Regions from separate parts of the Lichenibacterium dinghuense genome, predicted to be linked through region 1. Evidence: riboswitches for the same ligand, from Rfam matches in the RefSeq annotation. Region 1 holds a riboswitch; the other holds the start of a gene.

Region 1 (14,779 bases):
CTGGGCCGCGCCGCCTATCACACGCCGGAACTGCTGCTCGACGTCGACGCCCGCTTCTTCGGAGCCGAGCGCCCCGTCGCGGATGCCTTCGCGGCCGTCGAGCTCTTCCTGCCCTACATGGAGCGCAAGCTCCGCGAGGGCGTGCGCCTGCGCGACATGACGCGCCACCTGCTCGGGCTCTTCACCGGCCAGGGCGGTGCCCGCGCCTGGCGGCGCCACCTCGCCACCGAGGCCGTGAAGGCGGGGGCGGGGATCGACGTCGTCCGCGATGCCCTGGCCAAAGTGTCGCGTCATCCCGATCTCGGCCGCGCCGCCTGAACTTGCCTCTACGGCGGCGCTTTCATGGGCACTACATCGTTGTTGTGGGCGGCTCGGCATCCGTCCTGCGACAGTTTTGCATGACTTGGCGCCATCTGAGTAAAAGTTAATTTATATTCGCTCGATGACTTGTCGCTGCACTGCGGCATGGTCACCTGTCACGGCAACGGTTCGACCCGCTCCCGCGTTGGTCGAATCTGGAGCCGCGCATGGGTCTCGTCCTCTATGCCTTGAAAAACCGCGTCACGTTCTACGTGATGGGCGTGCTGATCCTGCTCGCCGGCATCGGCACCTCGGCGATCGCGCCGAAGGACGTGCTGCCGGCGGTCGACATTCCGGTCGTGGTCATCGTGTGGACCTACACGGGCCTCGACACGACCGACATGGCGCAGCGCATCACCACCTACTCGGAATTCTCGCTCTCCAACAACGTCAACGACATCAAGCAGATGGAGAGCCAGACGCTGCCCGGCGTCGCCATCGAGAAGATCTACTTCCAGCCGTCCGTGTCGATCGACCTCGCCATCGCCCAGGTGGTGTCGGCGATGAACTCCATCCGGGCCGTCATGCCCACCGGCGTGCAGCCGCCGGTGGTGATGCGCTTCTCGGCCTCCTCCGTGCCGGTGATCCAGCTCGCGCTGTCGTCGGAGATCGAGAGCGGCGCCAAGCTCTACGACTACGGCCAGTACCGCATCCGCCAGACGCTGACCCAGGTGCCGGGCTCGACCCTGCCGGCGCCCTACGGCGGCGCGCCGCGCCAGATCATGGTCGACCTCGACCTCCACGCCCTGCAGGCCCACGGCCTGACCCCCACCGACGTGACCAGCGCCATCACGGCGCAGAACATCGTCGTGCCGTCGGGCCTGTCGAAGATCGGCGAGCAGCAGTACCCGATCCGCCTCAACATGAGCCCGGAGGTCATCGACGACCTCAACCGCGTGCCGGTGAAGACCGTCAACGGCACCCCGATCCTGATCCAGGACGTGGCGCACGTGCGGGACGGCGCGCCGCCGCAGCTCAACATCGTTCGCTCGGACGGCCGCCACTCGGTGCTGGTGACGATTCTCAAGAACGGCAACGCGTCCACGCTGTCGGTCGTCAACGCGGTGAAGAGCTTCCTGCCGACGATCCGCGCCGCGGCGCCGAAGGACATGAAGATCACGCCGCTGTTCGACCAGTCGGTGTTCGTGTCCGGCGCCATCTCGGACGTGGTGCGCGAGGGCGTCATCGCGGCGGCGCTGACGGGCGCCATGATCCTGATGTTCCTCGGGTCGTGGCGCTCGACCCTGATCGTGCTGGTGTCGATCCCGCTCGCCATCCTGTTCTCGCTGACGGTGCTCTACTTCCTCGGCGAGACGATCAACATCATGACGCTGGGCGGCCTCGCCCTCGCGGTCGGCATCCTGGTCGACGACGCCACCGTGGCGATCGAGAACACCTACCGGCTGATGGAGGAAGGGCGGAGCTTCAAGGATTCGGTGGTGGAGGGCGGCGCCGGCATCGCCAAGCCGGCCCTGATCTCGACGCTGTCCATCTGCTCGGCCTTCGTGTCGGTGTTCTTTCTGACCGACACGCCGCGCTACCTGTTCGTGCCCCAGGCCATGGCGGTCGTGTTCGCCATGCTGGCCTCCTACCTGCTGTCGCGCACCCTCGTGCCGATCATGATCGACGTGCTGGTCAGGCGCGAATATGACCAGCGGCGCGACGCGGAGGGCGACGACGAACCGAAGGGGTTCTTCGGCCGCTTCCACGCCGCCTTCGAACGGGGCTTCGCCCGCTTCCACCGCGGATACATCGGGCTGCTGCACGGCGCGCTCGACCACAGGATCGCGACCTTCGCGGTGGTGGGCGCCGTGCTGCTCATGGGCGGGACGCTGCTCGAGTTCGTCGGGCGCGACTACTTCCCCCAGATCGACGGCGGCGCCATGACGCTGCACATCCGCACCCGCCCCGGCCAGCGCATCGAGACCGCGGAGCAGCGCTTCGCCGAGGTCGAGGAGGTGGTGAAGCAGGTCGTGCCGCCGAAGGACCTGGAGCTGATCCTCGACAACATCGGCCTGCCGTCGATCAACTACAACTTCGCCTTCGGCGACGGCTCCTTCGTGGCCTACAACGACGGCCAGATGCTGATCTCGCTGAAGGAGGGCCACGCCCCCACGGCGGGCTACATGGCCAAGCTGCGCGAGGTTCTGCCGGCGAAGTTCCCGGACACAATGTTCTACTTCCAGCCGTCGGACATCATCACCCAGACGCTCGACTTCGGCACCATCACGGCGGTCGACGTGCAGGTGAACGGCCGCAACCAGGGACGCGACCTCGCCGCCGCCAAGGCCATCGAGGCGAAGCTGAGGACGGTCAAGGGCGCCGTCGACGTCCACATCCAGCAGGTGCTCGACACGCCGGAGTTCGTCGCCGACGTCGACCGCCGCATGGCCTCCGAGATGGGCCTGACCGAGCAGCAGATCGCCAACGCGATGAACATCTCGCTCAGCGGCTCCTACCAGGTGACGCCGAACTTCTGGGCCGACCCCAAGACCGGCATCCCCTACCAGCTCTGGGTGCAGACGCCGGAATACCGCAACGACAACCTCACGGCACTGAAGAACACCCCGCTGCTGATGCAGACCTCGGCCAACATGCCGAACAGCTCGACCAGCGACACGCTTCAGATGCTGTCCTCCGTCGCCACGATGCGGCGCACCTCCGAGCAGACCGTGGTCAACCACGTCAACACCCAGCCGACCTACGACGTCTACGCCTCCGTGCAGGACCGGGACCTCGGCTCCGTCCAGAAGGACATCGCCCGCATCGTCGAGGAAGAGCAGAAGACCCTGCCCGCGCCGGACAAGATCACCGTGCGGGGCCAGATCGAGAGCATGGACACGTCGTTCCACCGCATCGAGATCGGCCTCGCCATCGCGGTGGTGGCCGTCTACCTGCTGATGGCCGTGAACTTCCAGAGCTGGGGCGACCCGTTCGTGGTGATCTGCGCGCTGCCGATGGCCTTCTGCGGCATCGTGTTCAGCCTGTTCATCACCGGGACCACGCTCTCGATCCCGTCGCTGTTCGGCGCCATCATGGCGGTGGGCGTGGCCTCGTCGAACTCCATCCTGCTCGTCACCTTCGCGCGAGAGCACCGCGAGGAGACGGGCTGCTCGGCCGCCGAGGCCGCCATCGCGGCGGGCGAGACGCGCCTCAGGCCCGTGCTGATGACGGCCGGCGCCATGTTCGTCGGCCTGATCCCCATGGCGATCGGCGTCGGCGAGGGCTCCGAACAGAACGCCGCCCTGGCCCGCGCGGTGCTGGGCGGCGTCGCCTTCGGCACCTGCGCGACGCTGCTCTTCGTGCCGTTCCTGTACGCCCTGCTGCGCCGCGGCCGCTTCCAGCCCGTCGAGGACTACCTGTGATGGACCAGTTCGCGCCCAGCCGGCAGGACCGCGACGACGGCGACCTCCGCCCGGACGAGCACGACATCCTGACGCTCGCGCCCGCCGACGAGGGCGAGGGCGACGGGCGCGACGAGGGCTCCAAGCCCGGGATGCCGTCGCGCTGGATCTTCGTCGGCGTGGCCCTGGTGCTCGCCCTGGCGCTGGCCTGGGGCATCTACAGGCACGTGAAGACCGGGGCCGCCGCCACGGCCACGCAGCAGCGGCAGGCCGACATGGTGCCCGAGGTCCGCGTGGTCGCGGCGCGCACCGAGGACGGGCCGGTCGAGCTGACCCTTCCCGGCGAAACGCAGCCCTTCGCCACCGCCAACATCTACGCCCGCGCCACGGGCTACATCACCGAGCGGCGCGTCGACATCGGCTCGCGGGTGAAGAAGGGCGACCTCCTGGTCCACATCTCGGCGCCGGACCTCGACCAGCAGCTCGAATCCGCCGTCGCGACGCTCGGGCAGGTCGAGGCCGCGCTGCTCCAGGCCAACGCCAACGTCAGCCAGTCCGAGGCCAACCTCAACCTCGCCAAGGTCAACCTGCAGCGCGCCCAGGCGCTGGTGGGCAAGGGCTTCGAGACCCTGCAGAACCGCGACCAGCTCCAGGCCAACCAGATCGCCCAGGGCGCCAACCTCGACGCGGCGCGGGCCGGCGTGAAGGTCGCCGAGGCCAACGTCAAGGCGCAGCAGGCCAACATCGACCGCCTGCGGGCGCTCACCGCCTTCGAGGACGTGCGCGCGCCCTTCGACGGCGTCGTGACGGTGCGCAACGTCGACCTCGGCACGCTGGTCAACGCCGACACGGCGAGCGGCACGCCGATGTTCACGGTGGACGAGGACGACGTGCTGCGCGTCCTCGTGCAGGTGCCGCAGAACTCCTCGCTCGGCGTGCGCGACGGGTTGCAGGCGCGGATCACCGTGCCGCAGATGCCGGGACGCACCTTCGTGGGCAAGGTCACGCGCCAGTCCTCCGCCCTGCAGTCCACGGCCCGCACGCTGACGGTGGAGGTCGACGTCCCGAACCAGGCCGGCGTGCTGCGCTCGGGGCTCTACGCCTACGTCACGCTCGACATCCCGCGCATCCATCCCGACGTGGTGCTGCCCGCCGAGACGCTGATCTTCGACCAGGGCGGCACCCGCGTCGCCGTCGTGGGCGAGGGGGACAAGGTGCGGATGGTCCCGGTGAACATCCGCCGCGACTTCGGCACCTCGCTGGAGGTGGACCAGGGTCCCAAGGGCGGCGACAGGGTCGTGCTCAGCCCGCCGGCCACGCTGAAGGAGGGCGCCAGGGTCGAGGTGAAGGCCGAGGTCGAGGGCGAGGCCCCGCCCAAGCCGACCGGCACGCCGGACATGTCGGGCGTGCCCCCGGCGCCCGTGCCGGGCGGCGAGGGCGCCGGTGGGGTCGGCCAGGCGTCGGGGGAGTAGGCCGTCTCGGTCAGCGCACCGGCGGCACGTCGATGCCAGGCGCGCGGCAGGAGGCGCGCGCCACCTCGGGGCAGGGCACGAAGGAGCGCAGGTCCTTCGCGAAGCAGATGCGGACCTCCTCGAGGTCGCCCCCGCGGCAGGTCACCGCCATCTCGTCCGTGCGCAGGCCCGGATTGGCGGCCGCGAAGGTGCGGGCGACGTCCACCGGCGCCCAGGTCTGGTCCTGCGTCGGCTTGGAGAAGGCCGCCGGCACCGCCACGGCGTCTCGCGCGCGGCGCACGGCGCCGAAATAGTCGGTCGGGCTCAGCCCCGTGCAGGTGCCGTGCTTGCGCCACTCGTAGCGCGCCAAGCCCTCGTCGGGGTAGACGCCCGCCACCGTGGCCAGCGCCTGGCGCGACGGGCTGCGCTCGGCCGAGCCGCAGTCGCTCGGGAAGCCGTGGTCGAACTGCGGCCACAGCCCGTGCACGGTGAAGCCGATGCCGCTGCCGGCCGCGCATTGCTCCCGCGCCTTGGCGTCGCCCCCCGTGGCGCAGAAGCCCGGCGACCAGGACAGGGCCAGCACGTAGAAATCGAAGCGCCCTGGCGCCACGGGTCCGCCCGCGACCGGCCCGCCCGTGGACTGCGCGACCGCGGGCGACCCGGCGAGCCCGAGCGCGAGCGCCGCCGCGGCCAGCGCCTTCACGGCCGCGCCAGCTGGCAGGCCGGCGCGTAGGCGAGGTCGCGGTCGAGCCCCTGCAGGCACCACTCGACCCCGGTGCCGGACCCGATGATGCCGAGATCCTCGGTCACCGAGTAGGACACGTCGTGGTAGGAGTTGTCGTTGAGCAGCGCCCGCGCGGTGCAGAAGTTGCGCGGGATGTGATCGGCGCCCCAGGGCCGCGCGGCGAGCAGCCTGATGCGGTCGAAGGAGACGATCTCGAGGCTGGTCTTCCAGTACTCCGATTCCTTGCGGGCGAAGCGCGACGAGATCGTCGACAGCACGCCCGAGTCGCCGCAGACCGGAAGGTCGCCATCGTAGTCGTAGTAGCGCTTCTCGGCCGGCACCACGGGGCGGGCCAGCGCGCCCGACGCGGCGCCCGCGAGCGCCGACAGGACGGCGAGGGCGAGAGCCGAAGCTCGGAATGCGCGTGTCATCGGACGTCCGTTCAGGCCAGGGGTGGCCCCACGATGGCGCGGGCCAGGAGCCGCGGTCAAGCGGAGGCGCCCCCGCGGCGCGGCTCGGGGGCGGTTCCGCGGCCGGTGTGGCGCGCGCACGACACGGGTCAGGGCCGCTGAAAGCCGTTGAGCCGCCCTTCGAGCAGCCGGAAGCCGCGCGCGATCAGGAACGTCAGGACGATGTAGACGGCGCCCGCCACGTAGAAGCCGTCCGTCGTGTAGGTCTTGGCCGCGAGGCGTCGGCCGACGCCGGTGAGGTCGATCAGCGTGACCGTGCTGGCGAGCGAGGTCGCCTTGAGCTGCAGCACCACCTCGTTGGACAGCGCGGGCAAGGAGATGCGCAGGGCGCGCGGCAGGATCACCCGGCGCAGCGCCAGCGCCCGGCCCATGCCGACCGCCAGCGCGGCCTCGCGCTCGCCCGCCGGCACCGCCAGGATGGCGCCGCGCACCACCTCGCCCGTGTAGGCCGCCATGTTGAGCGAGAAGGCGAGGAGCGCGCAGGGCAGGGGGTCGCGCAGCAGCGGCCACAGCGCCGAGCTCCGCACCGCGTCGAACTGCGGCAGCCCGTAGTAGATGATGAAGATCTGCACCAGCAGCGGCGTGCCGCGGAAGAAATACGCGTAGGCGGTGGACGGCACCGACAGGACGGGGTTCCGCGACAGGCGGGCGAGGGCGAGCGGCACCGCGAGCGCGAGGCCCGCCACCGTCGACACGAGGAGCAGTTCGAGCGTGACCTCCAGCCCGGACACGAACAGCGGGAACTGGCGGGACGCGGTCTCGGCCAGGCCGTCGAGGACGCCCATCACGGGGCCCGCGCGAGGCCGCGGCCGGCGCGCCGCTCCAGCCAGGCGAAGGCCGGGCCGGACAGCAGCACGAAGACCAGATAGATCAGCGCCGCCGCCACGTAGAAGTTGAAGGGCCGCTTCGTGACCTGCGCGGCGATGTCGGCCTTGCGCATGATCTCCTCGAGGCCGAGCACCGACACCAGCGACGTGTCCTTGAGCAGCGTCTGCCACAGGTTGGAGATGCCCGGCAGCGCGTAGCGCCAAGCCTGGGGCAGGTGGATGCGGGCGAAGACGCGGGTGCGCGGCATGCCGAAGGCCCGCGCGGCCTCGAGTTGCCCCTTCGGCACGGCCGCGAAGCCGCCGCGGAACGTTTCCGACGCGTAGGCGCCGAACACGATCGACAGCGCGAAGACGCCGCCGGCCAGCGGACTGATCGACACGTCCGTGCCCAGCAGCCCCGACAGCACGTCGGGCAGGCTGAAGTAGACGATCAGCAGGATCAGGAACTCCGGCACGCCGCGGACGAGGTTCGTCAGCAGCGTCGCCGGACCGCGGATCCAGGCCCGCGGCGACAGCTTCGCCGCCGCGCCGGCGATGCCGAGCGCGACGCCGAAGGCCAGCGACAGCGCGGCGACCTCCAGGGTCACGGCGGCGCCCTGCAGGAGTTGGCCGCCGAAGCCGTAAAGGTCGAGCATGGACGGAACGCGATCCCTCGCGGAGCGGGGTCAGGGAGCGGGGGCCGCCGGTCCGCCCCCGCCTTCGATCACTTCTTGGTGGCGCCCGACCCCTCGATGTCGAAGGGGAAGTACTGGTCGTTGATCTTCTTGAACTCGCCGTCCGCGCCCACGGCGGCGAGCGCCTTGTTGAAGGTCGCGGCCAGCGCCGGGTCGTCCTTGCGCACCGCGATGCCGGTGCCGTCGCCGAAGATCGCCGGATCGGTCAGCGGCTTGCCCGCGTAGGCGAAGCCCTTGGCCTTGCCGGTCTTCTGCAGCCAGTCGTATTCGATCGTGGCGTCGGCCAGCGTGGCGTCGGCGCGGCCGTTCTCGACGTCGAGGAAGGCCTCGTCCTGGGTCTGGTACACCTTGGGCGTGGCGATGCCGGCCAGCTTCTCGGTGACGTATTTCTCGTGCGTGGTGCCGCTCTGCACCGCGATCGTCTTGCCCTTCAGCGTGGACGGGTCGTCGGTGATGCCCGAGCCCTCCTTGGCGACGAAGCGGGCCGGGGCGATCGTCACCTGATTGGTGAAGTCCACCGCCTTCTTGCGGTCGTCCGTGATCGACATCTGCGACAGGATGGCGTCGATCTTGTGGGCGTTCAGCGCCGGGATGAGGCTGTCGAAGTCGGCGTTGACCCATTCGCACTTGATCTTGGCGGCCGCGCAGAGGGCATCGCCGAGCTGGATCTCGTAGCCCTTGAGCTGGCCCTTGTCGTCCTTGTACTCGAAGGGCGCGTAGGCGGCCTCGGTGCCGATCCGCACGACCTTGTCCTGCGCCAGGGCGGGACCCGCCAGGGTCAGGGCCGCGAGGGCGGCAGCACCCAGCAGGCTGCGCAGGGTCGCGCTGGTCTTGGCCGACATCGTCATGCGACTGTCCTCGGGTCGATTGGCCTGCGGCGCTTCCACGCGGCGGGGGCCGTGTTGCGAATCTGTGGCCGCAATCACGCCCCAGTTCAGGCGGGGCGTCAACCGTGCGCGCCGGGGGCGGGCCGCGGAGGACGGGGGCCCGCCGCGTCGAATCGCCCTCGCGCCGAGGCTGCCGCAGGGGAAGCCGTTTAGACTTCGTCAACCTCGACGTTCGAAACTTCACCGTGGAACCCTTTTGTTGCCAAGCGGAAACACGGTGGTATGAATTGCCCCTGAACCGACGGTCGGTCCGCCCCAATTTGGCGCGATGCGTCGGGCATCATCCTTTCCAACGGACCGTCGGCTCGGGCGACACCCGGCGCGCGAGCGCCGGCGCCGCTCGGCTTTCAGTTCCGCCCCTGTCAGTCGAGGCGAAGTCACCATGACGTTCTTTTCCCGATGCGAGGCCTCGCAGCTCTTCGAGCCGGCGCTGCGCTCGGCTTCGCCCCGGCGCACCCGCACCTCGTCGGGGGACGGCGCCCTGCAGGCTCTCCGCGACTTCCTCGAAGACGTCGGCATCCTGGCCCGCTACGCCCTCGGCCTCGACTATTACGGCCGCGACAGCGTCGGCCTGAACCGCTGACAGAGCCGCGCCGCCCGAGCCGGGCGCCGCCACTCCCCGCATCGACCGGTCGGCCGATTTGACCGCGACCCGCGGCGGTTCTATGCATCAGGCCAGCATCGGCCCCTCGCGAGAGGGCCGGCGTCCCGTCGGGCGCCGGACGGGAACCCGGGACGCGCTTCTCTCCCCACGTCGGGTGGGCGCGGAGGCCGGGACTGCCCCCGCAACTGTGAGCGGAGAGCCGGATCGTCACGAGGCCACTGGGGCGCGAAGCGCTCCGGGAAGGCGACGGTCCCGGCGATGAGGTCTTCCACGGACCTCGGCATCCGCGAGTCAGGAAACCTGCCGTGCTGGCGCCGCCGTCCACCGAGACGGCGCAGCGATGTCGGCGCGCGCCGGGCGGGGTGTCCCGGAGCCTGAACGGTCCGCGTCCGCGGCCGTCCATCCGGCGGGCTCGTGCCCGCGGGACGCCCGCATCCCGCCCTTTCGGTGAGCAGGCGCGGGGTTCCATGTCCATTCCAACAGATCCGGTCCACCCCACGACGCTCTACGTCTGCGTCACGTGCCGGGCGGAGGGCGACACCTCCGAGGTCCGCGCGGGCCGCCGCCTTCACGACGCGCTGGCGGCGGAGCTCGGCGGCGACCCGGCCGTGCGGATCGTGCCGGTCGAATGCCTGAGCGCCTGCCGCCGCCCCTGCGCGGCGAGCCTGACGGCGCCCAACAAGTGGACCTACGTCTACGGCGACCTGCCGGCCGAGTCTGCCGCCCCCGTGCTGGTCGAGACGGCGCGCCTCTACGCCGACGCGCCCGACGGGCTGATACCGTGGAAGCTCCGCGCCGACGCCATCAAGAAGGGCTCGGTCGCCCGCGTCCCGCCCTTCGCCCTGCCAGGACACACAGCATGAACGCGCTTCACAAGGTCCCCGTGACGGTCGTGACCGGCTTCCTCGGGGCCGGCAAGACGACGATGATCCGGCACCTGCTGGAGGGCGCGCACGGCCGCCGCCTGGCGCTGATCATCAACGAGTTCGGCGACGTCGGCGTCGACGGCGACATCCTGCGCTCCTGCGGCATCGAATCCTGCCCGGAGGAGAACATCGTCGAGCTCGCCAACGGCTGCCTGTGCTGCACCGTGGCCGACGACTTCGTGCCCGCCATCGAGGCGCTGCTCGCCAGCGAGCCGCGGCCCGACCACATCGTGGTCGAGACCTCGGGGCTCGCCCTGCCGAAGCCGCTCGTCAAGGCCTTCGACTGGCCGGCCATCCGCTCGCGCGTGACGGTGGACGGCGTGGTCGCGGTGGTGGACGGCGCCGCCGTGGCGGAAGGGCGCTTCGCCGACGACCCGGCGAAGCTCGCCGCCCAGCGCGCCGCCGACGGCTCCGTCGACCACGACAATCCGCTGGAGGAGGTCTACGAGGACCAGCTCCTGTGCGCCGACCTGATCGTGCTCAACAAGGCGGACCTCGTCCCCGCCGAGCGGCTCGACGCGGTGTCGGCCGAGATCCGCGCCGCCGTGCCCCGCGCCGTGAAGCTCGTCCCGACCCGCGAAGGGCGGATCGACGCCGCGGTGCTGCTCGGCCTCGGCGCGGCCGTCGAGGACCACATCGCCGATCGTCCGTCCCACCACGACGCCGAGGAGGGGCACGACCACGACGACTTCGACAGCTTCGTGCTCGACGTGGCGGAGCTCGCCGACCCGGCCGCCTTCGCGCAGAAGCTTTCGGGCGTGGCGGAGCGCCACGGCGTGCTGCGCACCAAGGGATTCCTCGCCGTCGCGGGCAAGCCGATGCGGCTCTTGGTGCAGGGCGTCGGCTCGCGCTTCCGGCAGGGCTTCGACCGGCCCTGGGCGCCCGGCGAGGAGCGGCGCGGCCGGCTCGTCGTCATCGGCGAGAAGGGCATCGACCGCGACGCGATCGCGGTCGACATCGGGGCCTGACGGCCGGATAAGCGTCGCCCGATGCACCTCCTCCCCCTCAGCGCCGGCACGCTCGACCCCGCCCCGGCGGCGGTCGACCTCGCCCAGACGCCGGCGGACGTCGTGGTGCTGTCCTTCTCGGACGGCGATCTCGCCGGCCTCGCCGCGGCTGTGGAGGGCGTCGACGGGCTGCCGAGCCTCAGGCTCGCGGCGCTGAAGGGGCTCGGGCATCCGTTCTCGGTCGACCTCTACGTCGACAAGGTCGCGGCGCGCGCCCGCCTCGTCATCGTGCGCGCCCTCGGCGGGCTCGACTATTGGCGCTACGGGCTGGAGGAGCTCGGCGCCGCGGCGCGCCGGCACGGCTTCCACCTCGCCGCCGTGCCGGGTTGCGAGCAGCTCGATCCCCGGCTCGACGCGCTGTCGACCCTGCCCGAGGCGGACCTGCGCCGCCTGTGGCTCTTCTTCCGCGAGGGCGGGCCGGCGAACCTCAGGGAAGCCATGCGCTTCGCGGCGTCGCGCATCGGGCAGCCCGCCGCGTGGCGCGAACCCGAGGCGCTGCCGGCGGGGACGGTGGTGCCCGAGCTGTGCCGGATGGGTGCGTCGAGTGCCACCGCTGCCCTTCTCCCCTGCGGGGAGAAGGTGTCTGCGCAGCGGACGGATGAGGGGTCGATGGATCGCCCCGAACCCCTCATCCGTCTCGGCTCCGCCGAGACACCTTCTCCCCCGAGGGGAGAAGGGCGCGCGCCCCACGCCCTTCTCACCTTCTACCGCTCCGCCCTGCTGGCCGGCGACGTCGCGCCCGTGGCGGCGCTGGCGGACGCGCTCCACGCCCGCGGCGCGCGCGTCACCGCCTTCGCGGCGTCGAGCCTCAAGGATGCGGAGGCCGCGGACGCGCTCGCCGCGCTGATCGCTGCCGACCCGCCCGACGTCGTGCTGAACACCACCGCCTTCTCGGCCCGCCGCGGGGAAGGCGCCACCGTGCTCGACCGGGCCGACGCGCCCGTGCTGCAGGTCGTGCAGGCGGCGAGCGGCCGCGAGGCCTGGGCGGCGAGCGACAGGGGCCTGCGCGCGGCCGACCTCGCCATGAACGTCGTCCTGCCCGAGGTCGACGGCCGTCTGCTCGCGGGCGCGATCTCCTTCAAAGAGCCCGGCCCGATCGACGCCGCGCGCGAGTTCTCGCCCGTGCTGCACCGGCCCGACCCCGAGCGCGTCGCCCACGCGGCCGACCTCGCGCTCGCCTGGGCGCGCCTGCGCCGCGCGCCCCGCGCCGGGCGGCGCCTCGCGCTCGTCCTCTCGGATTATCCCGGCAAGGCGGGCCGCGGCGGCTACGCGGTGGGGCTCGACGCGCCGGCGAGCCTCGCCGGCATCGCGGCCTCGCTCGCCCATGCGGGCTACGCTGTCGAGCCCGTCGCCGACAGCGCCGCCCTGATGGCCCGCCTCACGGCGGGCGAGCCCCTGCCGGTGCTGGGCCTCGACGCCTACGCGCGCGCCTTCGCCCAGCTGCCCGCGGGGTTCCGCGACGCCGTCCTGTCGCGCTGGGGCGACCCCGCCGACGATCCCGACGCGCGGGAGGGCGCCTTCGCGTTCCGCCACGCCCGCCTCGGCGCCATGGTCTGCGCCGTGCAGCCCGACCGCGGCACGGCCGCCGACCGTCGCGCCGACTATCACGACGCCGCGCTGCCGCCCCGCCACGGCTACGTCGCCTTCTACCTCTGGCTCCGCGAGGCCGAGCGGATCCACGCGCTGGTCCACCTCGGCACTCACGGCACGCTCGAATGGCTGCCCGGCAAGGCCGTGGCGCTGTCTTCCGCCTGCGCGCCCGAGGCCGTGCTCGGCCCCGTGCCGCTGATCTACCCCTTCATCGTGTCCGACCCCGGCGAGGCCGCGCAGGCCAAGCGACGCGTCGGCGCCGTCACGGTCGGGCACCTCACCCCGCCGCTCGTCGCCGCGGGCACGCATGGCGCGACGGCCGAGCTCGAAGCGTTGTTCGACGAATACGCGGAGGCGCAGGGCCTCGACGCCCGCCGCGCCCGGCTGCTCGGGCAGGCCATCCTGGACCGCGCCCGCGATGCCGACCTGCTCGCCGACTGCGGCGTGCCGGAGGGCGCCGCGCCCGAGGACGCGCTGGCGCGGCTCGACGCGTGGCTCTGCGACGTCAAGGAAGCCCGCATCGGCGACGGCCTCCATGTCTTCGGCGCCGCGGCTTCCGGCCGGGGCGGGGCCTTCGACGCCTGCTCGGCGGCCGAGACCGCGGGCCTCCTCGCCGCGCTCGACGGGCGCTTCGTTCCGCCCGGCCCGTCCGGCTCGCCCGCCGCGGGCCGGGCCGACGTGCTGCCGACGGGGCGCAACCTGTTCGCCGTCGACCCCCGCGCCGTGCCGACCCGCACCGCCTGGGAGATCGGCACCCGCGCGGCGGCCGAGTTCGCCACCCGCTACGCGCAGGACCACGGCGACTGGCCGCGCCGCCTCGTCATGGACCTGTGGGGCAGCGCCACGATGCGGACCGGCGGCGACGACCTCGCGCAGGCGCTCGCGCTGATGGGCGTGCGGCCGCGCTGGCACGCGGGCTCGACCCGCGTCGACGGCTTCGAGGTGCTGCCCGCGGCGCGGCTGGAGCGGCCGCGCGTCGACGTCACGCTGCGCATCTCCGGCCTGTTCCGCGACACATTCCCCGAGCAGATCGCGCTCTTCGACGCCGCGGCCCGCGCGGTCGCGGCGCTCGACGAGGACGGCGACTGGAATCCCCTCGCCGCCGCGCGCCGCGCCGGCGGGGGGCTCGACCGCGTCTTCGGCGGCGCGCCGGACGCCTACGGGCTCGGCCTCGCGCGCGCCGTCTCGGCCGGCGCCTACGCGTCCCGCGGCGAACTCGGGGAGCGCTACATCGCCGGCACGTCCCACGCCTACGCGGGCGCCGACGCCGCGGCGCGGCCGTCGCCGGGGTTCCGCGAGCGCGTGGCCGGCGCCGACAGCTACCTCCACGTCGCCGACCTGCCCGAGGTCGATGTGCTGTCCTCCGACACCTTCGCCGAGCACGAGGGCGGCTTCGCGGCCGCCGCGGCGTCGCTCGGCGCGCGCCCGGCGCTCTACCACGCCGACGCCACGGTGCCCGGCACCTTCAAGGTGCGGACCCTGTCCGAGGAGGTGGCGCGCGCCGTGCGGGCGCGAGCCACCAACCCGCGCTGGATCGCCGGCCAGATGCGCCACGGCCACCGCGGCGCCGCCGAGATCGCCGAGACCGTGGACGCGCTGTTCTGCTTCGCCGCGACGTCCGACGCCGCGCCGAGCCGCCACTTCGACCTCCTGTTCGACGCGACCCTCGGCGACGACGCCGTGCGGGGCTTCATGGTCGAGGCCAACCCCGCCGCGGCGCGTGCCGTCGCGGAGCGGTTCGCCGAGGCGCAGGAGCGCGGCTACTGGCACGCGCGCCGCAACTCCACCGCCGCCCTGCTGGCCGAGCTGAGGGCCGCGGCGTGACGGCCGCCGCCGCCCTCCGCGTCGGCTGGTGCCCCGGCGCCCTCCGCCCGATGATGAGCCGCGACGGGCTGATCCTGCGCGTGAAGCCGCG
Region 2 (14,779 bases), 950 kb from region 1:
CGGCGGCAACAGTCCCGGTGGCGGCGCGGGCGGCGGGCGCGGCGGCCCGGGGCGGTGACAGCCGCCGGGCCGGGAGGGGCGGGGGGCTCGCCCCGGTGCGGTCTCAGCCCTTCTTGGCGCGCGCCATGGCCTCGCGGATCAGGGTCTTGGCCTCTTCGGCGCCGACCCACTTCACGATCTTGACCCACTTGCCGGGCTCGAGATCCTTGTAGTGGGCGAAGAAGTGCTCGATCTGCTCCAGCGTGATCTGCGGCAGGTCGGTGTATTCCTGGATCTTCTCGTAGCGGCGGGTGAGCTTGGTCACCGGCACGGCGATGATCTTCTCGTCGCCGCCGCTCTCGTCCTCCATCAGCAGCGCGCCCACGGGGCGGCAGGCCATCATGGCGCCGGGCACGATCTCGCGGGTGTTGGCCACGATGACGTCGCACGGGTCGCCGTCGTCCGACAGCGTGTGCGGGATGAAGCCGTAGTTGCCCGGATAGCGCATCGACGTGTGGAGGAATCGGTCAACCTTGAGGATGCCGGCGTCCTTGTCGAGCTCGTATTTGATCGGCTCGCCGCCGATCGGCACTTCGATGATGACGTTGACTTCGTCAGGCGGGTTCTTGCCGATCGCGATGGCGTCGAGGTTCACTGGGCGTCTCCGATGGTACTTGGATCCGCCGTCCCGGGCCGGGGCAGCGGAAGCGCGACCGCTCATAGCGCGCTTTGCGCGCGGGCGAAATCGCCCGATGGCCGGAGCGTCAATCGAAGCCGAACGCGATGCGACCACGCATTTCGGGGCCGAAGCGCTCCTCGGCCCGCCGCACGATGCGGCCGCCGAGCCGGAGGTAGAAGGAGGTGGCGCGCTCGTTGTCGGCCAGCGCCCACACGAGGCACGTCTCGTAGCCGTGTTCGGCGAGGTCCTTGCGGGCGGCCTGGAACAGGCGGCGGCCGAAGCCCATGCCCTGGTATTCGGGGGCGAGGTAGAGCTCAAAGATCTCGCCCCGGTAGGGCAGGGCGGGCACCCGGTTGCGGCCGTAGCTGGTGTAGCCGCCGATCCGGTCGTCGAAGTCGAGGACCGACAGCCGGCTGCCGTTGCGGATGGCCTTCAACCACCAGGCGGGGCCGCGCCGCGCCACCATCTTGTCGAGTTCGCGGCCCGGGATGATGCCGCGATAGGCGTCGAGCCAAGCCGCGTCGTGGACCGCGGCGATGGCATTCGCATCGCCCGTCCGTGCCCCTCGGATCGTGATCAGAGTCTCGGCCATGCGCGATGGTAGGGCTGTGCCCGTCCGTCGCGCAAGGGCCGAAATGCGGGGATGCTACCGCGGCTGTTGGGCGCGGCGGCCGTCGCCGCGGGGCCGCTCCGCCCCCTGGCCGGCGCCCTGCGCGGCGGGACGCGGGCGGTGCTGCGCGGGGGCCGCCGGGCGCGACGGGCCGGCGCTGGGCCGGGGCGCGCCCTCGGCGCCGTGGCGCTGCCCGTTCTGCTGCTGCCCCTGCCGGTTCTGGCCGGGGCGGCCGCCGTTGCTGCGGTTCTCGCCTCCGCCGTGACTTTGGCCCTGCGGCTTGCCGCCCTGGCCCTGGCGCCCCCGCACGGCGCGGGGGTCGCGGTAGGGCACCTCGGCCTGGGTCGGGGCCGACACGCTGCCGGGCTTGCCCTCGATCACCGGCACCTTCTGGCGGATCAGCCGCTCGATGTCGCGCAGGAACGAGCGCTCGTCCTCGCCGCAGAGCGAGACGGCCTCGCCGTCGGCGCCCGCGCGGGCCGTGCGGCCGATGCGGTGGACGTAGGTTTCCGAGATGTTCGGGATGTCGAAGTTGATGACGTGGCTGACCCCGTCGACGTCGATGCCGCGGGCCGCGATGTCGGTGGCGACGAGCAGGCGCGAGGCGCCCGACTTGAAGGCCGCGAGCGCGCGCTCGCGGTTGTTCTGGCTCTTGTTGCCGTGGATGGCGTCGGCCTTGAACCCCGAAGCGTTGAGGTACTTCACCACCTTGTCGGCGCCGTGCTTGGTGCGGGTGAAGACCAGCGCGCGGGTGATGGTGTCGTCGGCCAGCAGCCCGTGCAGCATGGCCTGCTTGTCGCGCGTCGGGCAGAAGATCACGCTCTGGCGGATGCGCTCGGCGGTGGACGACACCGGCGCCACCGCGACCTCGACCGGGTTCGTCAGCAGGCTCGAGGCCAGCTTGGCGATGGCGGGCGGCATGGTGGCGGAGAAGAACAGGCTCTGGCGCTTCTTCGGCAGCAGGCCGACGATCTTCTGGATGTCGCGCATGAAGCCGAGGTCGAGCATGCGGTCGGCCTCGTCGAGCACGAAGTAGCCGACCTCGTCGAGGGTGAGGGCGCGCTGGTTCAGGAGGTCGATCAGGCGGCCCGGGGTGGCCACCACGACGTCGACGCCCGGCGCGCAGGCGCGGATCTGCCGGCCCACCGGCACGCCGCCGAACACCAGCGTGGTCGAGACGCGCAGGAACTTGGCGTAGGCGATGATGTTCGCCTCGATCTGGCTCGCCAGCTCGCGGGTGGGCGACAGGATCAGCACCCGGCAGGCGCGGGGGCGCGGCTTGTCGGCCGACAGGGTCAGGCGGCCGAGGATCGGCAGCGAGAAGGCGGCGGTCTTGCCGGTGCCGGTCTGGGCGATGCCGAGGAGGTCGCGGCCGGCCAGCACGTGCGGGATCGCGCCGGCCTGGATCGGGGTCGGGGTCTCGTAGCCCTCGGCGGCCAGCGCCTGGAGGATCGGCGCGGGGAGGCCGAGGTCGGTGAATGTCGTCAAAGGGTCCTGACTTTTCGTTCGAACTGCGCCGCAAGCCTCCAGGCGCGCCTCGAAGTGTGAGGCCGCCATCGTCCGGAGCAGGGCGCGAAAAGGCCGGGAACGGGAAGCTCCCACTCCGGGGTGGGAGGAGCATGGGCGCGACGCGCGCCATGTGTCCGGCTGACACCCATATGCCCGTGCTGCGGTGCGAAATCAACGGGACGGCGCGCGATCGCGGGGGAATGCGTGCATCGAACGGCGCGGTTCGCGCGTCGTCGCCAGTGCACCGAACCAGACAGGCGATGAACCACCTGTCTGGTGCGAGCCGGTGCACCACCGGCGGGCGCGCGGGAGGACCACGGACATGGCTGCGACGAACCGGGACCCGAAGCGCGACGGCGCCGTCGAGCGGGCGGCGGCCGTTGTGCCACCCCCGGCCGGGCGGGCCTTCCGCTTCGTGGTGGTGAGCCTCCTCGCCGTGTCGACCGGCGCGCTCGTCGCCGTCGCGGTGCTCGCGGCGCTGATCTACCAGCGCGTCGGGACGGTCGACGTGGCGTCGCTGAAGTCCGACATCGCGGGGGTGAAGACCGAGACGGCGAGCTTCCACGCCGACGTGGCGAAGGCGATGGCGTCGCTGCAGAAGAGCATGGCCGACACCGCCAACGAGGTGAACTCCGCGACGCTGCAGCTCAACGACATCGCGCTGAGCCTGCACAGGAAGCCGTGAAGGCGGCGCGGCCTCGGAATCGGTCGCGCCCGGTGGTTCGGCTGGATCCCGGGTCGAGCCCGGGATGACGGCGGGGAGGTCCGTGTAGTGCGTCCCGGTGTCGTCCCGGGCGAGGGGCCGCAGGCCCGGAGACCCGGGATCCAGCCCGCGACGGCGCGGCCGGGTGCGGACGCTCGAAGGAGTTCAATCCCTCAATGGAGCTGCGAAGACAGGTCTTGCCAGTCCGGGTTGCTCTTCTCGATCAGCTCCAGCTTCCAGCGCCGGTGCCAGCGCTTGATGCGCTTTTCCGCCGCGATCGCCTCGACCACGTCGTCGTAGGCCTCGGCCCAGACGAGCCGGACGACGCCGTAGCGCCTGACGAAATCGGAGCCGCGACCGTTCCGGTGCTCGTCGACGCGGCGGCCGAGGTCGTTCGTCACGCCCGTGTAGAGCGTGCCGTTGCGCTTCGAGGCGAGGATGTAGACCGAGTAGGGCATCGTGCGTGGTGGCTTGACCGACGCATGATCGCAGTTCGCTCGGAGGTCGCAAGGGGCGTCGTGCGATCGGTGGCCGGGCGCGTCCCGTCGTTCGGCTGGATCCCGGGTCGAGCCCGGGATGACGGCGGAGAGGTGCTGCTCCGGTGGTCGGCGCTCAGGGCTTTCTGGTCGCCACGAGGTCGAGGTCCACCGTGACGTTCAGGGCCACGTAGTCGCCCGACGTCCAGGCGCCCTGGCCGACGCCGAAGTCCGTGCGGACCAGCTTGGCGTGGCCGACCGCGTGGGCCTGGTCGCCGCTGATCGTCAGCGTGAAGGGCAGCACCACGTCCTTGGCAGTGCCGCGCAGCGTCAGCTTGCCGGCGGTCTCGTAGGCGTCGCCGCCCTTGGGCGTGAAGCCTGACGCGTCGAAGCTCGCCGTCGTGAAGGCGGAAGCGTCGAACCAGTCGGGCGTCGGCAGGGCCTCGTCCTTCTGCGGGTCGCCGGTGGTGGCGCTGGCCGTGTCGACCTTGACCGAGACGCGGGCGGCCTCGGGGTGGGCGGGGTCGAAATCGATCGCCGCCGTCCAGGTCTTGAAATGGCCCGTGAAGGGCGTGCCGGTCTGGTCCCCGGTGAAGCCGAGCGTGCTCTTCGCCGGGTCCACCGTCCAGGTCGCGGCCCCGGCCGCGCCGGCGCCGGCCAGCAGAACCGCCGCGGCGAGCGGGATCGTTCGGATCATGGAAGCCTCTCGGGTCGGGGCCGGCCGAGGAAGGGCAGGCCGGGGATCATGCGGCGCAGCACGCCGTCGCGCAGCACGACGTGGTGGCGCAGGGCCGCGCCGGCGTGGAGGACGAAGAGCGCGATCAGCGCGTAGCCGCCCCAGGCGTGCAGCCAAGCCAGGACCGGCGAGGCCTGGGCCTTGTTCCAGCCGAACCAGGCCGTCACGGGGATGTGGGGCCAGGGCACGCGGCCGTAGAGCACCGTGGGGATGTTGAGCGGGGACGCCGACACCAGCAGCCAGCCGACGAGCGGCATGCCGATCATCAGCGCGTAGAGCAGCACGTGGGTGCCCTCGGCGGCGCCCTTCTCCCACCGCGGCATGCCCACGGGCAGGGGCGGCGGCCGGTGGGTGAGGCGCCAAGCGAGGCGCAGCGCGGCGGCGGCGAGGATCGTGATGCCGACCGACTTGTGGAGCTGGAACAGGGTGAACTTCCACGCCGTCGGGATCGGCGCATGCGTCATGGCGAGGCCCATGGCCAGCATCGCGAGGATGCCGAGGCCGATCGTCCAGTGGAGGACGATCGCCACCCAGGTGAAGCGCGGGGCGGCGGGGGAGCGGACGGCGGATGCGGTCAAGGCGGGCCTCCCGGGAGGTGCTCCCCGGCCGGGCGCGGCCGGGGAGCGTCGCGGATCTTACTTCGCCTTCTCGAAGGCGGCGTCGATGTCGATGTCCACGGCGTCCGAGATCATCGGCGCGTAGGTCTTCACGCCGAACTCGGTGCGCGTGATCTGGCCGCGGGCCTCGAAGCCGCTGGTGTAGTGCTTGTTGACGGGGTTCGTGCCGGCGGCGTTGAACTTCACATGCAGGGTGAGCGGCTTGCTCACGCCGTGCAGCGTGAAGTCGCCGACCACGTCGGCGGTGTCGGCGCCGGTCTTCGTCACCTTGGTGGACTTGAAGGTGATCTGCGGGAACTTGGCGGCGTCGAGCCACTGCGGGCCGACGAGCTCCTCGCGCAGCTTGGCGTTCGGCACGGCCACGCTGTCGGTGGCGACCGTGATGTCGACCTTCGAGGCGTCGGGGTTCGCGGGGTCGAGCACCAGCGTGCCCGACACCTTGCGGAACTCGCCGTCGTATTTCGTGAAGCCGAAGTGGGTCACGTCGAAGCGCACGCGGGTGTGCTCGGGCTCGATCGTGTAGGTGCCGGCCTCGGCTTTGGAGGGATCGGTCACCGCCTGGGCGAAGGCCGGGACGGAGACGGAGGCGAGCAGGGCCGCGAGGGCGAGGGTGGTCTTCATGGAAGGCAGCGTCCTGGATGCGGCGCGGCGGGGGGGCCGCCGCGCGTGCCGCCTGTCTAGGCCCGGGGCTTTCGGCCGGATAGCCGCGAAAACTCGGGCTGAACCATCGAGAAAGTCGATGGGTCACGCGGCTTCCAGGCACGCGAGCGTGCCGCCCGCGGGGGCGAGGCCGCGCACGTGGCGGCGGTGCCAGAGCGCGAAGAACAGGAGGCGCCACGCGAGCAGCCGGTGCGCCTTGTCGGCGCTGGTGAAGACGCCCCGCACCACCTCGGGCCGGCACAGCTCGGCCACGCCCGGCTCGCGCGCCACGAGCTCGCCGAGGCGCGCCCCGTCGCGCGCGATCCACTCGCCCACCGGCACGGTGAAGCCGAGCTTCTTGGCGAAGGGCTTCGCGGCCGGGTTGGCGTCGGCGAGCCAGCGGCGCAGCAGGTACTTGCCCTGGCCGCGGCGCAGCTTCAGCCCGTTCGGCAGGGCGAAGCCGAAATCCGCCACGCTCCGGTCGAGCAGCGGCGTGCGCCCTTCGAGGCCCCAGTGCATCAGGCAGCGGTCGAGCGCGACCAGCACGGAATGGGGCAGCCAGTCGGCGAAGTCGAGCGCCTGGGCGCGCTGGAGCCCGTTGAAGCGGTGCGTCGCCGCCTCGGCCTCGGCGGCCGCGATGCCGTCGCGCCAGCCCGTCATCGGCTGCGCGAACAGGTCGAGCCCGTCGCAGGGGCCCTTGCGGCGGCGGGGCCGGCCGCCGAGCCAGCGCGGCAGCGCCTGGCGGCGGTAGCGGCTGTAGCCGGCGAAGATCTCGTCGCCGCCGACCCCGCAGAGCACCACCTTCACGTCCCGCGCGGCGCGCTCGGCGAGCAGGAAGTTCGGCACCACGGCGTAGTCGGCCACTGGGTCGTCGAGGCAGGCGGCGATCTCGGGCAGGCGCGCGAAGAAGGTGTCGGCCGTGATGGGCAGCTCGGTGTGGCGCGCCCCGGCGGCCCGCGCCATGGCGGCGGCCGTCTCGCGCTCGTCGTGCACGCCGGTCTCTGGGAAGGCCGCCGTGTAGGAGCGCACCGGCTCGGCGTCGAGCCGCGCCATGGCGGTCAGCACCGCCGAGGAGTCGATGCCGCTCGACAGGAACAAGCCGTAGGGCACGTCCGCGCGCTCGTGCATCGCCACCGTGTCCATCACCACGCGGTCGACCGCGCCGAGGGCGGCCGGCTCGCGCGCGCGGCGCACCGCCTCGGGCAGCACGGGCGGGCCATGGCGGCGCTCGACGATGCGGCCGCCCTCGACCACCAGGATCTCGCCCGGCATCACGCGGCGGATGCCGGCGAAGACCGTGTCGCGCCCGGTGGTGAACTGGAGCTGCAGGAGCTCGTGGACCGCCTCGGCGCGGATCGGCACCGCGTTGGGGCCGGCGCTCTCGCGCCGCGCCGCCACGATGGCCTGCGGCTCGGACGCGAAGGCGATCCCGTCCGGCTCCTCGGCGTAGTAGAGCGGCTTGATGCCGAACGGGTCGCGCGCCAGCACCACGCGGCCCCGCGCCGGGTCGTGCAGCGCGAGGGCGAACATGCCGCGCACGTCCTCCAGGAAGTCGAGGCCACGGCGGTCGTAGAGCGCGAGCAGCGGCTCGCAGTCGCCCGCCGTGCGCCAGTCGACGCCCGTCAGCGCGCGGCGCAGCTCGACGTAGTTGTAGATCTCGCCGTTGGCCACCAGCGCCCGGCCGCTCCCGTCGAACAGCGGCTGGTCGGAGGCCGCGAGGTCGATGATGGCGAGGCGCTCGTGGCGGAGGCCGACGGCGCCTTGGAGGTACTCACGGTGTCCGTCCGGGCCGCGGTGCGCCAGCGCCCGGCCCATGGCGGCGAGGCGCGCCGCCGGCACGGGGGCGCCGTCCCGCATCATCATGCCCGATATGCCGCACATGGCCTCTCCCGCGCCGAACCGGCGCCACGGGTAGCGGAGGGGCGGGGCCGGCGCAAACCGGGCATCCCAGGCCCTCGGCCTCACGCCCCCGGCCGCCGCACCACCAGCGCCAGCACGAACAGCCCGCCCGCCGCCGCCGTGACGATGCCGACCGGCAGCTCCTGCGGGGCCAGCACGGTGCGGCTCACGAGGTCGCCGCCGAGCAGCAGCGCGGCGCCCATCAGCGCGCTCGTCGCGACGAGAGGCCCGTGCCGAACGCCGACCAGGGCCCGCGCGACGTGGGGCACCATCAGCCCGACGAAGCCGATCACCCCGGCGAGCGCCACGAGCGCGGCGGTCGACAGGGCGCAGAGCAGGAACACCGCGCCGCGCAGCCGGCGCACGTCGACGCCGAGCGAGGCGGCCGTGTCCTCGCCGGCCAGCAGCGCGTCGAGCTGCGCGCGCAGGCCGAGGCCCGTGGCGATGGCGACGCCCGCGCCGGCGAGGCCGACGGGCAGGTTGTCCCAGGCCGCGAGGCCGAGGCCGCCCACCGACCAGAAGAGCACCGAGGTGGTCGCGCGCTGGTCGCCGGCGAAGACCAGGAACAGCGTGACGGCGCCGAACAGGAACGAGGTGGCGAGCCCGGCCAACACCAGCCGCTCGCCGCCGCGCCCGTTCTGCGTCGACACGAGGCCGAACACGATCGCCGCGGACAGCAGCGCCCCCGCGAAGGCGGCGGCGGGCAGCGTCCAGGGGCCGAGCCGGTAGCCGAACAGGGTGATGACCGAGACCGCCCCGGCGGCGGCGCCGGACGACAGGCCGAACAGGAAGGGATCGGCGAGGTCGTTGCGGGTCGTGGTCTGCAGCAGCGCGCCCACCACGGCGAGGCCGGAGCCGGTGCAGGCGGCGAGGATCACGCGCGGCAGGCGCAGATCGAGCACGATGCGGTGGAGCGGCGCCCCGACGCCGGCGTCGAGCCCAGGCGCGAGCGGGGCCAGCAGCACGCGCAGCACGGAGCCGAAGGGCAGCGGCGTCGCGCCCTCGGCGATGCCGAGCAGCGCGAGCGCGAGGACGAGCGCGAGGCCGGCGGCGCAGACGAGGGCGGGGCGGCGGGCTCTCCGCTCATCCCCGCGCATGCGGGGATCCAGCGTAGAGATGTCGGCGGAAGGCCGTCCACACCATCCTGCCCTCCGCGTCCCGCGCCGTCGCAGTCAAAGGTCGGCCGTCGGCCGGACTCCTGGCGCTGGATCCCCGCCTTCGCGGGGACGAGCGGGAAAGGATCACGGCTTCGCCGGGAACGCGTCCGGGTGCAGGGCACGCGCCAGGGCCTCGATCGCGTCGATGTTGGCGGGGCCGGGGGTGAGCTGCTCGTAGCGCAGCGGCAGGAAGCGGTGGTTCTTCACCGCCGCCGTCTCCTTCATGGCGGGGTGGTGCTCCAGGAAGTCGAGCAGCTTCCGGTAGCCGGCGCCGTCCTGGTAGTCGAGCAGCACCAGGAACTGCGGGTCGCGCGCCGCCACGTCCTCCCACGAGGTCTTGCCCCAGCTCATGGGCCGGTCCCCGAGCACGTTGGTGCCGCCCGCCGCCTCGATCAGCGCCGTCGGCATGGCGAAGGACCCGGCCGTGAAGGGCTGGTCCTCGCCGGAATCGTAGACGAAGACGCTCGGCGCGGGCTTCCCCTTCACGGCCTGCGCCACCGCGGCGACGCGCGCCCGCCAGCCGTCCACCACGGCTTTCGCCTCCGCGTCCTTCCCGAAGATCGTGCCGAGCGCGAGCTCGTCCTTGTAGAGCAGGTCCATGTCGGCGCGGGGGCGCGCGCGATCGACCTGCGCGCAGCTCTCGGTCAGCACGTAGGTCTTGATGCCCTTGGCGGCCAGCGTGTCCGGCGTGACGTCGCCGCCGGGCTTCATGCCGTAGTACCAGCCGGCGAAGAAGAAGTCGGCGTCGGCCGCGACCAGCGTCTCCAGCGTCGGGTATTTCGGCGCGAGCTCGGGGATCGCGCCCTGCGCGGCCTTGAAGGCGGGCGACACCTTGTACCAGCCCGTGATGCCGGTGACGCCCGCCATGTCGGGCTGGAGGTGCAGCGCGAAGGCCATCTCGCTCATGTCGATGTCGTGCACCACGGCGCGCTTGGGCGCCGCGTCGAAGGTGAGCGTGCGGCCGCAGTTCTCGACCGTGACCGGGTAGGCGAGGGCGGGGGCGGCGGGGAGCAGGGCTGCCGCGCCGGCGAGGGCGGCGGCCGCGAAGGAAAGGCGCATGGAAGGGTCTCGTCGAGGGAAAGGGGTCACGCCGGCTGCGGCGCGTGGAAGACCATGACGCCGCGGCTGGAGCCGGGGGGCGTGGCGGTGAAGCTGTCCATGGCGAAGACCGCGCGGACCACCGCGGGCGCGAGCGCCTCGGCGGGGGGCGCCAGGGCGACCACGCGGCCGCGGTCCAGCACGGCGACGCGGTCGGCGAAGGGCGCCACGAGGGCGAGGTCGTGCAGCACCGCCACGACCGCGACGCCGAGGCCGCGCGCGAGGTCGAGCATGTCCGCGCGGGCGCGGGGGTCGAGGTGGTTGGTGGGCTCGTCGAGGACCAGCAGCTCGGGCTCCTGCGCGAGGGCCCGCGCGATGGCGCCGCGCTGGCGCTCGCCGCCCGACAGCGCGTCGAGCCGGCGGCCCGCGAGGTGCCCGAGCCCGACGCGCTCCAGCGCGGCCCCGACCGCGCGGGCGTGCTCGGCGGCCGGCACGCGCCCGCGGTGCGGCACGCGGCCGAGCGCCACGGATTCGGCGAGGCTCAGGCGCGGGTCCGGCGCGTCGTTCTGCGCCACGGCGGCGACGCGCAGCGCGCGCCAGCGCGCCGGTGCCGCGTGGAGGGATCGCCCGTGGAGCGTCACGCGGCCGCGCGTCGGGGCGGCGAGGCCGGCCATCAGCCGGGCCAGCGTGGTCTTGCCGGCGCCGTTCGGCCCCACGACGGCGAGGCGCTCTCCGCGGCCGAGCCGCAGCGTCACCCCGTCGACCAGGCTCCGCCCGCCGAGCGCGAAGCCCGCGCCCTCGACGGCGAGCCCGCGCTCACCCTCATCGTCCATGGGTCCACCCTCCGAGACCGCGCCGCCGGCGGCGAAGGGAGCGGGGCGGGGCAGCGGGGCGCGAGGCGCCGGAGGCCCGCGCAGGGCGGGCGGCGCACAGCGGGTCCCGACCGCCCGCCGCGGTCCTTCCGTCGCATCGAGGCTGGTTTCCGGGCTCGGACGTTGGCCGACAGGGCCGGGGCGCGACGCCTTCCCGGGCCTGTCGGCCCAGTGGCGGATGTCGCACCTTGACGTCCACACCGTTGCGGGGGCAGCGCCGGCGTCGCACCGGCTTCCCAATTCTCCGCCGCGCGACCCGCGCGGACGGCACCTCGATGCTGCATCCTGGCCCGGCGGCGGCGGGACAGCAAGAGGGGAGGCGGCGGGAGCGCGCTGCAGGAGTCGAGTGCAATACGTTATAACATAACATTATCCTGGTCTGGACCTTCGCGGCGGCCCCGTCAAGGGCGCCCGTCCGGCCGCTTCCGGTTTCGTGGCACGAAGCCGCGAGGTCGGGCGTTCGGCCTGTGGGAGATCGGGGAGGCGGGCTTGGTCAGGACGCTCATCGCTGTCGCGGCCCTGGCCCCGCTCGTCCTCGCGGCAGGGGCCGCGGCGGCCGACAGGGCCGACGAGGTCGACTTCGTGACACGGGCCTCGGCGGGCGACCTGATGGCGGTGGCGGAGTCGCGCGTGGCGCTCCGGCGCGCGGCCCGCGGCTCCGGCGTGGCGGTGCCCACGGCGCTCGATCCCGGCCGGGCCGCGCGGCTCGCCTCGTTGCGGGACCTGTCCGGCGCGGCCTTCGACCGCGCCTACCTGGCCGATCAGGCGGAGATCCACTCCAACGCCCTGACGCTCTACGGCGACGACATGCTGCTCGGGGACGACCCCCGGCTGAAGGCGCTCGCGATCCGGATGATCCCGGCCGCCGAAGCCGAGTTCACGGCGGTCCAGGCGCTCTCGAACCGCTGACGCGCCCTCACCGCCGCCTCACCCGCATGCGGATCGGCCGGTCGGGACGCAGCGTCACGTGCATGGTCGCGTGGGGTTCGGCGCCGGCAGATTCCAGCCTGAAGGCGCGCAGCACCACCGCCAGCACCGCGACGGCCTCCAGCGTCGCGAAGCCCGCGCCGATGCACACGCGCGGCCCGGCCCCGAAGGGCATGAAGCTGTAGCGGTGGCGCGTTCTGGTCCGCTCCGGCATGAAGCGCTCGGGGTCGAAGCGCTCCGGCTGGTCCCACAGCAGGCGGTTGCGGTGCAGCGCGTGGATGGGCACGATCAGCACGGAGCCCTCCTCGGCCCGCGCCGGCCCGAGCCGGAAGCCGCGCCGCACCCCTCGGCCGATGATGGGCGCCGGCGGGTAGAGGCGGCACGCCTCCTCGAAGACGGCGCGCGCGAAGGCGAGGCGCTCGACGTGCTCGGGTCGGACCGGGCCGCCCCCGGTGACGGCCTCGACCTCGGCCACGAGCCGCGCCTCGTGCTCGGGGTGCCGCGATAGGAGGTGCAGCGACCAGGCGAGTGCGACCGCGGTGGTCTCGTGCCCGGCCATGACGAAGGTGGCGATGTTGTCGGCCAGCTCGTCGTCCGTCATGGCGCGGCCGGTTTCGGGGTCGGCGGCGCCGAGCAGCGCCGCCACGAGGTCGTCGGCCGCACCCGGCTCTGCCCTGCGCCGCGCCACCTCGCGCCGCATGGCGCCCTGGAAGGAGCGCGCCGCAGCCATCGCCCGGCGCCGGCCGGGGTGCGGCATCCAGCCCGGCAGTCCCAGCATGGCGCATGCGAACATCCACCCGGCCGGGGCGAGGTAGTCGGACACGCTGCGGACGATGCGGGCGACGTCGAGGTCACCGCCGCCGGGCAGCATCGTGGCGACGATGATGTCGAGGGTCGTCACCGAGGTCTCGTGGCCGACGTCCACCTCGGCGCCGTCGCCGAGGCTCGCCCAGCGCCGGGTCATAGCTTCGGCGGCGGCGATCATGGCGGGCAGAAAGGCGCCGAGCCGGCCGGGCGCGAAGGCGGGGGCCGCGCCCCGCCGCTGCCATCGCCAATGCGCGCCCTCGGCGGTGAGCAGGCCCTGGCCGAGCGCGGGGCCGAGCACCCGTCCGACGTCGGACGTCTTGGCGAGGTCGTCGGCGTGGCGCACCAGCGCGTCCTGGATCAGGGGCGGGTCGACGAGGTAGAGCCTCTGCCCGCCGGCGAAGCGGGCCCGCACGAGCGGCGCCGCATAGGCTTCGGGCGGGACGGAGGTGAGCGGATCGCGCACCAGCCGGGCCAGCACGCCGAGCGTCGTCATGCGGCTCTCGACGAGGGCGGTCGGCTCGGCGGCGGGGGCGGTAGTGGTCAGGCCGTCCGGCATATCGTCCCCCGTCACGGCGCTTCGCGCGTCGGCGCGGCGCATTCACCACACCGTCCGCGCGACGTTCAAACCCGGTTCACCGCGGCTTGCCAAGGATGGCCGCCGACCGTAGCGTGAAATTCAACTGCGGTGCTGAGCCCCGGGCCGACGTCGCTCGGAGCCTGTCACCGCCTCTAGGAGACGAGTCTTGGATCGTCGCACATTCCTGATCGGGGCCGGGAGCCTCGCGGCTTCCGCGCTGCTGTGGCGGCCCGGGCTCGCGCTGGCCGACACGCCGAAGCCCTACGACGCGTCGATGACGCCGCCCGTCACGAACCGCGACGACTTCGTGAAGTGGATGGTGGCGAACCGCGCCGAGGACCCGAAGTTCCTCAACGAGAAGTGGGACCGCTACGAGGCCCTGCTGCGCAACCACGACATCTGGGACGCCAAGGACGGCCGCGCCTTCCTGCTGACGCCGCGCGAGGACTTCGTGCGCCCCGCCAACCTGTCGCGCGCCTACGACCACGCCTTCCTGGACATCGGCTACGGCGTGACCATCTCGGGCCCCCACGCGGTGGCGCGCATGACCTCGTCGCTCGACGTGAAACCCGGCGAGAAGGTGCTCGAGATCGGCACGGGCTCGGGGTACCAGTCGGCCTACCTCAGCCACCTCACCGACAAGGTGTGGTCGATCGAGATCATCAAGCCGCTGGCCGAGCGCACCCGCGCCACCTACGACGAGCTGATCGGCCACGGCTACAACGAGTTCAAGGCCATCTCGTCCAAGAACGCGGACGGCTATTACGGCTGGGCCGAGAACGGCCCCTTCGACAAGATCGTCGTCACCTGCGGCATCGACCACATCCCGCCGCCGCTGCTCCAGCAGCTCACGCCCGGCGGCATCATGGTGATCCCGGTGGGGCCGCCCGGCGCCCAGCGCGTGCTCAAGGTCGAGAAGACGGTGGCGGCCGACGGCACCATCACGGTGGCGCGCTCCGACATCTTCAACAAGGTCGTGCCCTTCGTCCCCTTCACCAAGCTCGAAGGCGACACGATCCAGGGCAACCACAACAAGTGACCTCCCCTCCGCCCGTCCCCGCGACGCGCAGCCCCGCTGCGCCGGCGGGGATCCGGCGCGAGACGACGGCCGCGGGCCGGCCTCGGTGCCACCGCATCCCGGAGGCGGCGCGGGTCGGGAGGACTGACGGCCTTCGGCCGACATTTGCGCGCTGGATCCCCGCCTGCGCGGGGAGGAGCGGAAGAGGACGAGCGATTTCCCGATGACCGCGCAAGCCCCGGCGACCGCCGCCCGCACCCGCGCGCCGATCGGCTGGGAGGGCTGGGACCCGTCCCGCCCCGCCGGCCCGTCCCGGCCCGAACCGCTCGCGGCCGCGGAGCCCGCGCAGGGGCTGATGCCGAGCCTGCCGCTCTACCTCGGCGTCGGTCTCGTCGCGGGCGCCGTCATCGCGCTGCAGATCTGCATCATGCGGATCTTCTCCGTCGGCTCCTGGGCGCATTTCGGCTCGCTGGTGGTGAGCCTCGCCATGCTGGCCTTCGGCCTCGTGTCGGCGGTCATGTGCATCGGCAAGGGCT

Evidence for each region. Region 1 has a riboswitch for cobalamin ahead of L7N97_RS22495 (DUF1636 domain-containing protein). Riboswitches for the same ligand answer to the same signal wherever they lie in the genome.
Region 2: linked by a shared signal. The riboswitch ahead of L7N97_RS17875 (ABC transporter ATP-binding protein) and the one ahead of L7N97_RS22495 (DUF1636 domain-containing protein) in region 1 are both predicted to bind cobalamin.

The regions. Positions count from the first base shown of each region.
Region 1 is NZ_JAJLMN010000001.1:4,681,863-4,696,641, forward strand. It holds gene dusA (tRNA dihydrouridine(20/20a) synthase DusA) at 1-318, shown strand, start outside; gene L7N97_RS22455 (efflux RND transporter permease subunit) at 528-3,725, shown strand; gene L7N97_RS22460 (efflux RND transporter periplasmic adaptor subunit) at 3,725-5,176, shown strand; gene L7N97_RS22465 (ribonuclease T2 family protein) at 5,187-5,858, opposite strand; gene L7N97_RS22470 (hypothetical protein) at 5,855-6,310, opposite strand; gene L7N97_RS22475 (ABC transporter permease) at 6,439-7,134, opposite strand; gene L7N97_RS22480 (ABC transporter permease) at 7,134-7,811, opposite strand; gene L7N97_RS22485 (transporter substrate-binding domain-containing protein) at 7,880-8,698, opposite strand; gene L7N97_RS22490 (hypothetical protein) at 9,120-9,320, shown strand; cobalamin riboswitch at 9,462-9,642, shown strand; gene L7N97_RS22495 (DUF1636 domain-containing protein) at 9,809-10,204, shown strand; gene cobW (cobalamin biosynthesis protein CobW) at 10,201-11,235, shown strand; gene cobN (cobaltochelatase subunit CobN) at 11,257-14,688, shown strand; gene cobG (precorrin-3B synthase) at 14,685-14,779, shown strand, end outside.
Region 2 is NZ_JAJLMN010000001.1:3,731,183-3,745,961, forward strand. It holds gene L7N97_RS17815 (hypothetical protein) at 1-58, shown strand, start outside; gene ppa (inorganic diphosphatase) at 104-634, opposite strand; gene L7N97_RS17825 (GNAT family N-acetyltransferase) at 744-1,250, opposite strand; gene L7N97_RS17830 (DEAD/DEAH box helicase) at 1,305-2,756, opposite strand; gene L7N97_RS17835 (hypothetical protein) at 3,100-3,462, shown strand; gene L7N97_RS17840 (GIY-YIG nuclease family protein) at 3,654-3,938, opposite strand; gene L7N97_RS17845 (YceI family protein) at 4,093-4,653, opposite strand; gene L7N97_RS17850 (cytochrome b) at 4,650-5,270, opposite strand; gene L7N97_RS17855 (YceI family protein) at 5,328-5,930, opposite strand; gene asnB (asparagine synthase (glutamine-hydrolyzing)) at 6,054-7,829, opposite strand; gene L7N97_RS17865 (FecCD family ABC transporter permease) at 7,910-8,944, opposite strand; gene L7N97_RS17870 (ABC transporter substrate-binding protein) at 9,089-10,063, opposite strand; gene L7N97_RS17875 (ABC transporter ATP-binding protein) at 10,090-10,875, opposite strand; cobalamin riboswitch at 10,999-11,204, opposite strand; gene L7N97_RS17880 (DUF4142 domain-containing protein) at 11,404-11,823, shown strand; gene L7N97_RS17885 (cytochrome P450) at 11,831-13,219, opposite strand; gene L7N97_RS17890 (protein-L-isoaspartate O-methyltransferase family protein) at 13,392-14,264, shown strand; gene L7N97_RS17895 (hypothetical protein) at 14,467-14,779, shown strand, end outside.